2 regions of the Paenibacillus uliginis N3/975 genome follow, and region 2 is predicted to be linked to the other one. Evidence: a T-box and tRNA genes for the amino acid it is inferred to sense, from the RefSeq annotation. Region 2 holds a T-box; the other holds one or more tRNA genes.
The links. A T-box is a leader RNA that pairs with one kind of tRNA and senses whether it is charged. The one in region 2 lies ahead of metG (methionine--tRNA ligase), so its partner is inferred to be a tRNA-Met.
Positions count from the first base shown of each region.

Region 1 (6,359 bases), 1.9 Mb from region 2:
TTTTCACTGATCACGTCACCTGCAGGCGCCATGCCTTCAGCGATCAGTAAAAAACGAGACTATTACGAACAACGCGGCGAAATTGTGTGGGAGGTCCCTACCCCGAACAAGGTGATCGCATTAACTTTTGATGACGGTCCCGACGATGTCTCAACGGTCAAAATTCTTAACCTGCTTAAACAGTATGATGCCAAGGCTACTTTCTTTGTTGTCGGCAACCGCGTGGAGAAACATCCTGAGGTCGTCAAGCGTGAGCTGGAGGAAGGACATGAGATCGGAAATCATTCATTCAGCCATCCGTCATTTGAACGTATCGGCAGCCGTCTTATTACATCAGAGCTGGATAAGACCCAGGAAGCTGTTTATAAAGCGGTTGGACAGAAACCGGAACTATTCCGACCTCCGGGGGGCAGCTACAACGAATCGATCGTACAGTTTTGTAAAAATAACGGTCTCCTTATGATTTTATGGTCCTGGCATCAGGACACCCTGGATTGGAGGAAGCCCGGCGTTGATAGAATCGTAGACAAAGTTTTGAAAAACGCACACAACGGCGATATCGTGCTCATGCATGATTTTGTGTCAAACAGTACGCAGACCTCAGACGCACTTGAAATTATTTTGCCTGAGTTGAAAAAAAGAGGATATTCCTTTGTCACGATCTCTGAACTGCTGTCATACAGAGAGCAGACAAAAAATTACATGCAAGTGAATCATTAGACATCAAAAAAGCCTATGTATCTTATTGGTACATAGACTTTTTTATATTTTTGCTTCCTTTTAAGCCGTGGAAGGTTCCGAATCTTTAGACCCACTCTGAGACTTGTTCAAGAGAACAATCCCGATAATGACAAGAACCAGGGCAATCCCTTTCATCAGAGACAAATGCTCCTGAAATAAAAGCACCCCAATGATGGCTGTGAGCGCGGTACCGATCCCTGACCAAGTTGCATAGGCGGAAGATAACGAAATACTTTTCAGGGCAAAAGACAGACACATGAACGACCCGAGGTATCCTGCTGCAACACCTATAGAAGGCCACAGCTCTGTAAATCCTTCTGAAAGCTTCAACATGGTTGAGCCGAAAGCCTCCAATATAATTGCAAAACCCAAGTACACAGCACCCATCCCCTGTGTTCCTCCTTTACTAAGATAAATTAAGCATCACAATGCCGACAATAAGTATAGCGATCCCGAGTATCCCTTGCCGGTTCACCTTTTCTTTAAAGAAATACACCCCGATAATGACAGTTAGTATCGTCCCCACGCCGCTCCATGTTGCATAAGAAAGCCCTAGTGGAAGAGCCTGCAAAGCCTTGGACAGCATGTAAAAAGCCGTGGTATAACCCAAAACCACGCCAATAATCGGGGTGATTTTCGTAAATCCGTTGGATAGCTTCAGCATCGTTGAGCCAAACACTTCCAATAATATAGCTGCAGCCAAAAAAAGATAAAAGACCACCTACTGAACCTCCTTGATTTGTTGAAGAATATAAGCAATAATCCGTCTCTGCTCTTCCTCTTTCAGCTGACCCATTCCGAACATTTTGGAATACCAAAGACCATCACAGGCCAATCTCAGTGACAGCCCCAGCTCGAAAGGAATCCCCTCTTTCAACACTTCCTCTGTAAATCGGGTGCATTCCTCGTTCCACTTCTCCAGCACGGCTGCATGGTTAGCGGAAGCTGCCAGCACACTTGCATCTATTCCTAAAAATTCAGTCTGAAACAGATCATTCAAGGTAGCCTCTGTGTAAGCCTCTATATAATTTTTGCCTTTACTCATCTCTTCCCTTATGCGATCCCTGAAACGTTCAATCGTATATAGGTTCAGCCCGCAAATAAGCTCTTCTTTATTAGGGAAATGGTACAACAAACCGCCTTTGCTGACGCCCGCTTCGTTTGCTACGGCTTCCAATGTAAGCGATCCTATTCCCCGGGTAATGATAATTTTGGATGCTGCCTCCAAAAGCTTTTTTTTAGTAGACATGAACACCCTCCTCTCACTATACCGTCTGGACGGTTTAGATTGTTATTATAACATTTGCTTCGTTAAATTTCATACATTTTTTTATTTTGACTTTCCGGATGACTATTGATTCATATTTCACAGATTGTGAAGATCCTTTTTCGCTAAGAATAACCATACTTCTGCCGATATTATGTTAAGGGGAGGTGTCAAATGGACATTGCAGCATTATCTATATCCATGAGCCAGGCTTCATTGTCTCAAGCTGTCGGTCTCAGAGTATTGAACATGGCAAAAAACCAGGCTAACATTCAGGGTCAGGGCCTAGTGCAAATGATGGAGAAAAGTGTAGATCCAAACCTGGGGCAAAAATTGGACATCTCTGTATAAGAAAAACGTCTATCGACGTATTTCCTAAGAAGACAGACCGCTTTTAGAAGAAGTTTTTCTTGCGATATAGGGAAGCGGACTCCAAGAAGTTGATACTTTCCTATATCTAAAGAAAAACGTCTATCGACGTATTTCCTAAGAAGACAGACCGCTTTTAGTAGAAGTTTTTCTTGCGATATAGGGAAGCAAACTCAAGAAGTTGGTACTTTCCTATATCTAAAGAAAAACGTCTATCGACGCACTTACAAGAAGACAGACCGCTTTTAGCGGAAGTTTTTCTTGCGATATAGGGAAGCAGACTCCAAGAAGTTGATAATCTCTTATATCTTAAACAAGCCCGCAGAATTTAATCTGCGGGTCTTTTTATATCCAGACATAAAAAGCCATGCCCTGAGTGTCAAAAGCAATTCATCCAAAGAAAAAGGCAGCCACAATGGACCGCCCCCGAATGATTAATTAATCCGTTCCTCTGTCTCTCTTGCCAGCATCCACTTGTCATTAATCAGCTGCCAGTTCTCAATCGCAAACAATCTTGTAGGTAAATTACGCGGAATAACGGTTTTAATCGGTGGTGTGATAATTACCCTGTTGGGAATACAACAACTTTTTATTTAAGGAATCCCTTTTATGCTTCCAGTTCTAATATATTTCAGCTCGGATGAAACACTTCCGTCGTTAGCAAATGTGCGGCCATATCATTATTTCTAGCACTCTTCTTACTGTTTATCCAACGATCCCATTTGTCTGTAAACAGCAAAAAACCCTTGCTACGCAAGGGTTTTCGTAAAGTGGGCCCTGAGGGACTCGAACCCCCGACCAGTCGGTTATGAGCCGACCGCTCTAACCAACTGAGCTAAGGGCCCTGATCATATACAAATTCATATAAGGACAAATCCATTAAATAAATTGGTTGCGGGGGCAGGATTTGAACCTACGACCTTCGGGTTATGAGCCCGACGAGCTACCGAACTGCTCCACCCCGCGTCATTAGATGTCTTTAACAGCGACAAGAATAAATATACAGCATCTAGTACAGTGAAGTCAAGTAAAAATTTCAGAATTATAAATTTCAGAATTTCTCATGGGATATACCTCACTCCGTATCGTCCTTTTCTGGAACGGTACACTTCTACAACCTGGGGATCCCCATAACCAAACAGCCAAGCGTCCTGTTCCAATCGTTTGGCAAAACATCCGGCTTGAAATTTAGTTGTATAAAGCTTACCGTAATAAACCCAGTTCATGACGTGACTCTCCTTATCTGCATTCATTTTCATCCGATGCTTATTATACCCAGCAGTCTTACAATCATTCCAATAACATTCACCTGATTTACACATGATTAACTCACCAGCACTGTTTTGCCCATAAAACAAAGGGTCTCCCAGCTGCCATTTATACGGCTTTTAGGACACCCTTCTAAATGAATTATGATACATCAGTCGATACTTGCGTTATCGTTGCCCTTCTCAATGATTCCATGATACAAAATAATCATTAGCTGATCGGCGACCGCGCTCAAGCTGCCCAGTCCGTCGTACCATTCAGATCTCGCCGTAAACTCCTTCATAAAGGTCAGAAAGGCGACCAGCAGATGTGGCGAGATATCCTTCCGGATTTGTCCCAACTGTTGCCCCTTAAAAATCATCATTTCAAACTCCGGAATGATCTTTTCCCGGTTGAACGCCATCAACTTCTCCATTTGCTCCGGAAACTTAACGAGGTCCGTGATAAACTGCTGTGTTACATTCATTGAAAAGCGTTCCTGCTCTTTATAAAACACAGTCAGCGCATCCAACGGATCCTTCGCATTGTCCATTACCTCACGATACAGATTCCAGGACGTCTCAACAAGACTGTCAACCACATGATCGAGCAGACCTTCCTTACTCTGATAATAATTGTATATGGTCATTTTGGAGACAGGCACCGCCTCCGCAATTTGCTCCATGCTCGTTTGCAAAATACCTTGCTCTAGAAACAATCGTTTTCCCGTTTCCAATATTGCGTTCTTTTTAGCGCTCATGGTTTTAGCCCAAGTCCCTCCTCTTCAAAATCAGTAGGCCTGCCACTGTTCCAACCCCATACAGCCCTAATGTAACAATCCATCCTGCGGCTGGCAGTTCGCCACCCTTAACTATATCAAATGCATCAAACAAACGGTACGGTGAGATAACGGACAGCTTTTCCATCATCTCATTGCTTCCCGATAAAAGATTAAGCAGAAATGCGAACACTGCAATGCCCGCACCAGCCGAAGCAGCTGCAGAAGATACCCAGGACGTGAGACCATATCCAATGCCCATAAGAGATAAAACGAGCAGATATCCCACCAACAGAAGACGCAGCAGATATCCCAGATGCTCCAACTGCCCCGATGACTCTGCTAGCAAAAGAAGAAGAAGCGTGCTTAATACGTACACTATAGTCATATGCAGCCAATGAGCTACCGCTTTGGAGCAAAAAATCGTAGAGCGGCTGTAAGGCAGTGCAAATAAATACTCGTAAGTTCCTCGATCCTGTTCCTTGGCAATACTTCCTGCGGCCCAAGCTGCTGCAAACGAAGATAATATGACCATAAAATAAGGAAACACCTGTGTAGCCAAATAACCCTCAAAGGTCTGAAAACTTTCTACCTGAATGTTAAAAGCTTTCAACAGACCCTCCGGCATTCCCTGGATCAACCTCACCATCTCCGGATTGTTAACATATGCTTCCGCTTTACCTAACAGCAATACAATAAAGATTAAGGTTATAGACAAACAGATGTAAAAGCTGCGTCGGTTTTGTCGGAGTTCAAGAGAAATAAGGTTCCATTTCATGGTCTTCCCTCCTTCTCTCCATCAGCTCGGTAATCATTCATAAACAATTCCTCTATGGTCGGCCGGCGTATCGTAAGATCGGCGATAGGAAGCTGTGAAAGTTTACTCAGTGCAACCTGGAGCGACTGTCCCGTTTGAAGCAAATGATGAGTCCCGTCAAATGTAACAAAGGGATCAAGCTCACGTAATCCATACGCTTCGATCTGATCTCCAGGCATTTCGAATTGAATAGAAACCTTATGGGTTCGATCATTCGACAGATCATCCAAACGGGATACACGAAGCAGTTGTCCTTCACGGATAAACGCCACACGTTCACAGAGCTTCTCTACTTCAGAGAGAACATGAGTAGAGAAAAAAATCGTCATGCCTTCTTTTTTGTTTAATTCGGTCAGCAGCGCAAACAGTTCACGCTGAACTAATGGATCCAGGCCCGAAGTCGGCTCATCCAAAATCAGCAGCTCAGGCTGATGCAGCAGGGCCATAATAAGGCCAAGCTTTTTCCGGTTTCCAAGGGAATACGATTTAACCTTTTGCCCCGGGTTCCATTGAAGTCTTTCCGCATATTCCAGAGCTGATGTATTCTCCAACTTTAGACCGTATGCCCTAGCTGTCAGCTCCAATGCCTGCTTACCGTTCATATTCGGATAAGATATGATCTCGGAAGGCAAGTATCCGATTCGTCTACGCAGCTCAGGCTTCTCCTTGTCAAGAACAGTACCAAGCACCTTCAGTGTCCCCTTCGTCGGATACAATAACTGCATGATCATTCGAATGGTTGTAGACTTTCCAGCTCCATTCGGTCCAATAAACCCAAACACCTCACCCTGGTTGACCTCCATGCTTAAATCGGTGACACCGCGTTTGGAACCGTACATTTTGCTAATGCCAACAGCTTCTACAGCTAACATAAGCACACACCCTTTTATACTTTTTGTTTGTTTATAGTACATATTATCGATTCAAATATAACCATCTGTCAAGGCTTATTTTTACTCCAGAATGTCTTCAAGTATAAATAAACAAATAAAAAAAGCGCTGCCCCCGTCATTTGACGAAAGGCAGCAGCCTTGAACAATATTGCTATTATTTGGTTTCACCGTATGCAGCTGGATTGGCTCTAAACGATTGAAGAAGCTCCAAATCTTCCTCTTGAATCCGACCTTCACTCAGTGCCA
Region 1 covers NZ_LT840184.1:4,298,278-4,304,636, forward strand. The annotation lists gene B9N86_RS20520 (polysaccharide deacetylase family protein) at 1-720, shown strand, start outside; gene B9N86_RS20525 (DMT family transporter) at 781-1,128, opposite strand; gene B9N86_RS20530 (DMT family transporter) at 1,148-1,462, opposite strand; gene B9N86_RS20535 (TetR/AcrR family transcriptional regulator) at 1,463-1,990, opposite strand; gene B9N86_RS20540 (YjfB family protein) at 2,183-2,359, shown strand; tRNA gene B9N86_RS20545 (tRNA-Ile) at 3,149-3,222, opposite strand; tRNA gene B9N86_RS20550 (tRNA-Met) at 3,267-3,343, opposite strand; gene B9N86_RS20555 (hypothetical protein) at 3,439-3,603, opposite strand; gene B9N86_RS20560 (TetR/AcrR family transcriptional regulator) at 3,798-4,385, opposite strand; gene B9N86_RS20565 (ABC transporter permease subunit) at 4,390-5,181, opposite strand; gene B9N86_RS20570 (ABC transporter ATP-binding protein) at 5,178-6,092, opposite strand; gene pyrE (orotate phosphoribosyltransferase) at 6,268-6,359, opposite strand, start outside.
Region 1: it has a tRNA-Met gene. The T-box ahead of metG (methionine--tRNA ligase) is inferred to sense a tRNA for this amino acid. The anticodon was not compared.

Region 2 (6,359 bases):
TATTCACAATAGTCTATTAGCTTCTAATCATGAAGGAGGATGCTTCAAATGAAGTTAACGGAAAGCAGAGTTAATAATCAGGGCGTCATGATCCATGTTGCCGAAACAAATGCCGGTTCGAAAGAGATGATGATACCTCTCGTCATTATCCCGGGTTTATCCGAATGCGCAGAAGATTACTTACCGATTATGAAACGATTTGCTCCCAGACATTGTGTGGTGATTACCTTGCGCGGCAGAGGGAAGAGTGACTCGCCTTCCAGTGGATATACGTTGGAAGATCACATCAGTGATATTGATGCGGCAATCCAGCAGTTGAAGCTTACCGATTTTATATTATTAGGCTACTCCAGAGGAGTCGCCTACACGATTGGTTATGCACTGCAAAACACGTCTTTATTAAAAGGCCTTATTATCGGCGATTATCCTGCCGTCCACACGCAATTAAGGGACGGTTGGGTAGATTTCATGGCTACTATGCCCCCTTGGAGGGGGAAAACGATACTGGAGAGAATGAGCCGGGAAGCTTTGGAAGCGCTGCAGAAGGAGTCCGTAAACGTTGTTTTTTGGGATGAGCTTTCCCGGATAACTTGTTCAACCCTTATTATTCAGGCAGGTAAAGATACACCGCTGTCACCTGAAGCGCTGCAGATGTATAAAGAGCAATGGCCTGACGCTGAGATTGTCGTTTTTGATGAATTCGATCATAATCTATTTGAGCCCAATGCTGAGATTTTTATTGAAACGGTCGATCATTTTATGAGGAAAGTGGATAGAATGAGCGAAAACCAGTAACTGAATGAAAAGGAAGGGAACGACTTCATGGAACCGATGAAACTTAAACTAAATGTGTCCTTGTTAAGACAAAGAGTACCAAACCTAACTACTGCAGCACGTTCCGCAGGATTGCGTCCAGCCACGGTCTCCAATCTGTGCACGGGCAAGATCCCTGTAGGTCGGGCAGAAGTCCGAACGATTGCAGCACTAGCCGCTCTGGCGAAATGCAGTATAGATGAGTTGATTCTTAATGGAGAAGCGGTTGATATGATTGAAACAAAAATAAAGACGCTTGACCTGTTCGCCCCGTTAGCCAAAGGGGGGACTGTCGGTTTAGTGGCCCGGCCGGGAATGGGGCAGCTTGTGCTTCTTGGTGAACTGTTCCATCATTTTAAGCGCGACGGTTACTTGACACTTCTGCTAAAGCCTGAAGGAAATTATCCGGAGCTGCAGGATATGCTAGATGATGTGGAGAAAGTCGCTTATTCCATAGAAGATGTGTATAGCATGATTACAGCTGCTGGGCCGGATAAAGAAATTGTTTTTGCAGCTGATCGGGAGCATGTACTGACTGGTAAAATTTACGACTTGCAGGAACGCCTTCAGAATGAAGGAATTGTCAATGTTACAACTTTTTTGGTAGACCTCAAAGGGGCGGTCGTGGATGAAGATATACCGTATGGACCGCTTGAGACCTTATGGGTTTTCGATGCGGATCTTGCCGCTAGACACAAGTATCCGGCTGTAAATCCGATGCACTCAACATCCTCTGTACTGGAAGGCGTTCATCTAGACCAAAATCATTTAACAGTACAACAGCGGGCCCAAAAGCTATTGCGGCGGTACCGTGAGTTGCGTGCGCTTGTCAATGTGAAGGGGCTTGCCGGGATACCTGCTTCAGAAGTGGAAACCTATCACCGGGGCGAGCGACTGGAAGCGTATCTTACTCAGCCTTTCTGCATTGCCGAAGCGTTTACCGGAACAAAAGGAGAGTCAGTCAGTCTTCAGGACACATTATCGGATGTCCAATCGATTCTTAATGGAAGTATAGATCACATCCCGGTTGAAAGCCTATATTTCATTGGCCGGCTCCCGTAAGGGCGCATCTTGTATTGACATATCCTGAATAATCCAGTTATACTTCAAGAGTCGTACATGTAACTAAAATCAATAACATTTTGAAATGAGGAGGAAGGATATATGTTCTTTTTGTCTACTGTTTTAATTCGGAAAATGGGATAGACGGGAGAAGTCTACCCATTTATAGCTATTCCAACCGAAGAACAGTAGATCGAGAACGTCATTCTTCCTTGTCTTTACAATGACATATTGTAATGGGTAGGGTGTGTTCACCTTACCCATTTTTTGTTATATCTAAATTGAATAACGTTCTTTCCTATTGCTCTTCCGGTTGGCTTCAGAATTGAAACCTAAGGAGAGAGTAAGGATGAGTATTGTAAACGTAGAACAACTTAAGCATACGTATGGAGATAAACAACTTTTTAACGGATTGGATTTCCGTCTGCTGCAAGGAGAACACGCAGGATTGGTCGGAAACAACGGGGCTGGAAAATCAACACTGCTTCGCATGCTGACAGAAGAGATCATTCCGGATTCCGGTTCGGTTACCTGGCTACCGGGAGTAAAGGTTGGTTTCCTCCAGCAGCATCTAGATTTGAAAGCCGGAACAACGGTGTTGGAAGCATTACAGGATGTATTCCGTCATCTGTATGATCAGGAGCGCAAAATGCTTCAATTGGCTGCGCAAATGTCTTCTGCTTTAGGGGATATGGAATCACTATTAACACAGTATGGGAAGATTCAGAGCAGCCTAGAGCATAGTGGCTTCTATCATTTGGATTTACAAATTCAAGAGGTTGCTGCTGGACTAGGCATATTGGATCTTGGGATCGACCGTGATGTCAGTGAACTGAGCGGAGGCCAGCGCACCAAGCTGCTGCTAGGAAAGCTTTTGCTGGATCAACCGGATGTGTTGCTGCTTGATGAACCGACAAACTACTTGGATGATGTGCATATAGAGTGGTTAACTGCATATCTGAAACGTTATGAGTCAGCTTATCTCGTTGTGTCTCATGATGAGAAGTTCATGAATGAAGTAACGAGTACGATTTTCCATTTGGAGCATCAGACGATCAAGCGATATCCTGGAAACTATATCGCTTTTCAAAACCGATATGAGCTGAGCCGTAACCAATTGCAAGAAGCTTATGTACGGCAGCAGAAGGAAATTGGAAGGCTTGAAAGTTTTGTTCAGAAGAACCGAAACCGTAATGCCAAACAGGCGAAGAGCAGAGAAAAAATGCTGGACAAAATTCAGCGCATCGAGATCCAGAAAACAGCACCTAAACCCCGCTTTAAGTTTACAGTGAACAAAGAACCTGTTAACAAGATTATTGAGACAAAGCATCTTCAGGTTGGTTATACCCACCCACTGTTTAGTCCAAAAGATCTTATGATTAAGCGGGGGGAGAAGATCGCAATAACCGGTCATAACGGAATCGGTAAATCAACCATGCTAAAAACATTGCTTGGTAATATTGCGCCACTCAGCGGTTCTTTACAGATGGGCGATGGTGTTCATCCTGCTTATTATGCGCAGGAACACGAAGCTTATCAAGAGACGCCGCTTGAACATTTATGGAGCTATCGACCTGATCTCACACAAAAAGAAATCAGGCAGACGCTGGCGAGTGCCGGATTGACCGATAAGCATATAAGGCGTTCGATATCGATGCTAAGCGGTGGTGAACAGGCGAAGGTGCGATTGAGCAAGCTGATGATCACACCGGGCAATGTACTTGTGCTTGATGAACCGACCAACCATCTTGACGTCATCGCTAAAGAATCATTGAAAGACGCTTTATCCCAATATACCGGTACTATTGTGCTTGTCTCGCACGAGCCTGATTTTTATCTGGACTGGGTAACACAGGTGTGGTCTGTACAGGATTGGTGTTAATTTTGATCAATCACGTGATAAAATAACGAAAAGTGATAAATGGGCGGGGATTCGTCTATAATAAGGTTGACATCGTTCAATGTTATCCTTAAGATAACGATTAACTTGAATATTTTATGAAAAAGCAATGAAGAGAAAGAGTACTATGGTGATATCTTTGAACAGAGAGCTCCGGTAGCTGAAAAGGAGTAAAGAAGATCTGTGGGAATATGGTCTCTGAGCTGCGCATCGAACCCCGATTGGGATGTAGGCTGCGCCGGAACCCGCATCCGTTACCATGCTAGGGTATACTCGCGTAATTACGCGCCGTACCTGAAGAGGTGAATGCCGCGAGGCATTTATAAAATTGGGTGGTACCACGTGAGCAGAGCTCTCGTCCCTTTGGGATGAGGGCTTTTTTTGTTGTCTAAAAATTAAGGAGGAATTAAAGATGGCAAATATTTATATTGGCGGTGCATGGCCGTATGCGAACGGATCGTTGCACCTCGGCAGGCTTTCAAGTTTATTACCTGGTGATGTACTGGCACGTTATTTTCGCGCAAAAGGTGAGAAAGTACTATATGTTTCGGGCAGTGATTGTCACGGTACACCTGTGGCGGTTCAGGCTGAAAAAGAAGGCATATCACCGTCGGATTATGCAGGCAGGTACCATGATGAACTTCTGGAATGTTTCAATAAACTGGGGTTTTCGTATGATTTGTACACACGTACCGACACCGCCAACCACCATCAGGTAGTTAAGGAACTGTTCTTAAAGCTGCTCGACAACGAATATTTGTATAGAAAAACAATACAGCAATCCTACTGCGAGAGCGATGAGAGATTTTTGCCGGACCGTTATGTAGAAGGAACTTGTCCTGTGTGCGGACAACGGGCGCGAGGAGATCAGTGCGATTATTGCTCCACCTTGCTGGACCCTTCCGATTTGAGTGAGAGAACGTGCAAATTATGCGGATCAACTCCGGTAGAGCGGCCAACCGAACATTACTATATTGCTTTAACCCGATTACAGTCTGAATTGGAGGAGTATGCGGTTCATGCACAAGGATGGAGAGAGAACGCAAAGCAATTGACCAAAAGATATTTGGAGGAGGGGCTTCAAGACCGTGCAGCGACAAGGGACTTGTCTTGGGGAGTCGATGTTCCTGTCAGTGGATTCGAGGACAAGAAAATCTATGTATGGATTGAAGCCGTCAGTGGGTACTTGTCTGCTAGCAAACAGTGGGCTGAAGAAACGGGAGGTAACTGGGAGCAGTTCTGGCTTGAAGGGGAAGACAGCATTGTATCGTATTATGTACATGGTAAGGATAACGTACCTTTTCATACGCTGATCTGGCCTGCAATATTATTGGGGACTGGTGGACTTCATCTGCCGGATCATATCATTTCCTGTGAATACATGACACTCGAGGGAAAGAAATTCTCTACCAGTCGGAATTGGGCGGTGTGGGTTCCGAATTTACTGAGCCGGTATGATCCGGATACGATTCGTTATTTTCTCATTGCAAACGGACCTGAAAAGCGGGATACCGACTTCTCATGGAGGGAGTTCATTCACAGTCACAATGGTGAGCTGCTCGGTGCTTACGGTAATTTGGTGAACCGAACCTTGGCTTTTATTGTAAAATCTTTCGACGGAGAAGTTCCGGAAGGGGAATTGTCGGAAGAATGGCGAATTACGATAGAGAAACTGTATTTGAAATCCGGGGTACTTATTGAAGACGGAAAGCTTAAAGACGCACTGGAGTATATCTTTGCTGGTGTACGCAAGGCCAACAAGTATTTCGATGAACAAAAGCCGTGGATTCAAATAAAAGATCAGCGGGAGGCATGTGGACATACGTTATACAATTGCGTGCAGATCATTGCCAATCTATCGCAGCTGCTTCATCCATTCATCCCCTTTTCATGTGAGAAGGTAAGAAGGTTCCTGAATTTAGCGCAGCCGTCCTGGAAGATGATAAATGTACCCGTTCAGCAGAGTATAAGCGATCTAGAATTGCTGTTTGAGCGCATTGATGTCAGTCGGATCGAGGAGGAAACCAACCTCTTGAATAAACAGTTGCTGGATTCTAACTAGAAAAAAAGAGTGCTATGCTCATTTGGCAGTCCAGTAGGAGTAGGAGAGAAAAATAATGAATCGAATATGGTTTGTCATGTTGGTGCTTGTTACGACTTCGCTAATGCATTTTTATTCCTGGCACCGTTGTTTGGTGTGCTGTCAGGATGGCTTATGCTTGGAGAAATTGTAAAGTGAAACTGGACAGCGAAACAACCAATGAAGGTACGGGTTGAAGAAAAAGCTTAGACTGCATTTTGGTTGAAAGCCATGTTCTGCTATAATACTTTCATACATACAGATTAATGAAAATTATAGTTTGGGGGCTGCTGTGCTGATTAAAATGAACAAGTTTTATAAACTATGTATTGGTATCATATTGATTTTGGTCATTATTTATTTGGGGTCGCTTGTAAGTTTCGTTTTTAAACCCATCATTGCATTGTTCAGTCTGCTTATCGTTGTTCCAGTCTTGCTGGCAGGGTTCTTTTATTACTTGCTCCGTCCATTGGTTGATTTCTTGGAGAAGCGTAAGCTGAAACG
Region 2 covers NZ_LT840184.1:2,405,109-2,411,467, forward strand. The annotation lists gene B9N86_RS11415 (alpha/beta fold hydrolase) at 49-795, shown strand; gene B9N86_RS11420 (P-loop NTPase family protein) at 832-1,875, shown strand; gene B9N86_RS11425 (ABC-F family ATP-binding cassette domain-containing protein) at 2,225-3,757, shown strand; T-box leader at 3,876-4,141, shown strand; gene metG (methionine--tRNA ligase) at 4,188-5,837, shown strand; gene B9N86_RS30000 (hypothetical protein) at 5,847-6,014, shown strand; gene B9N86_RS11435 (AI-2E family transporter) at 6,151-6,359, shown strand, end outside.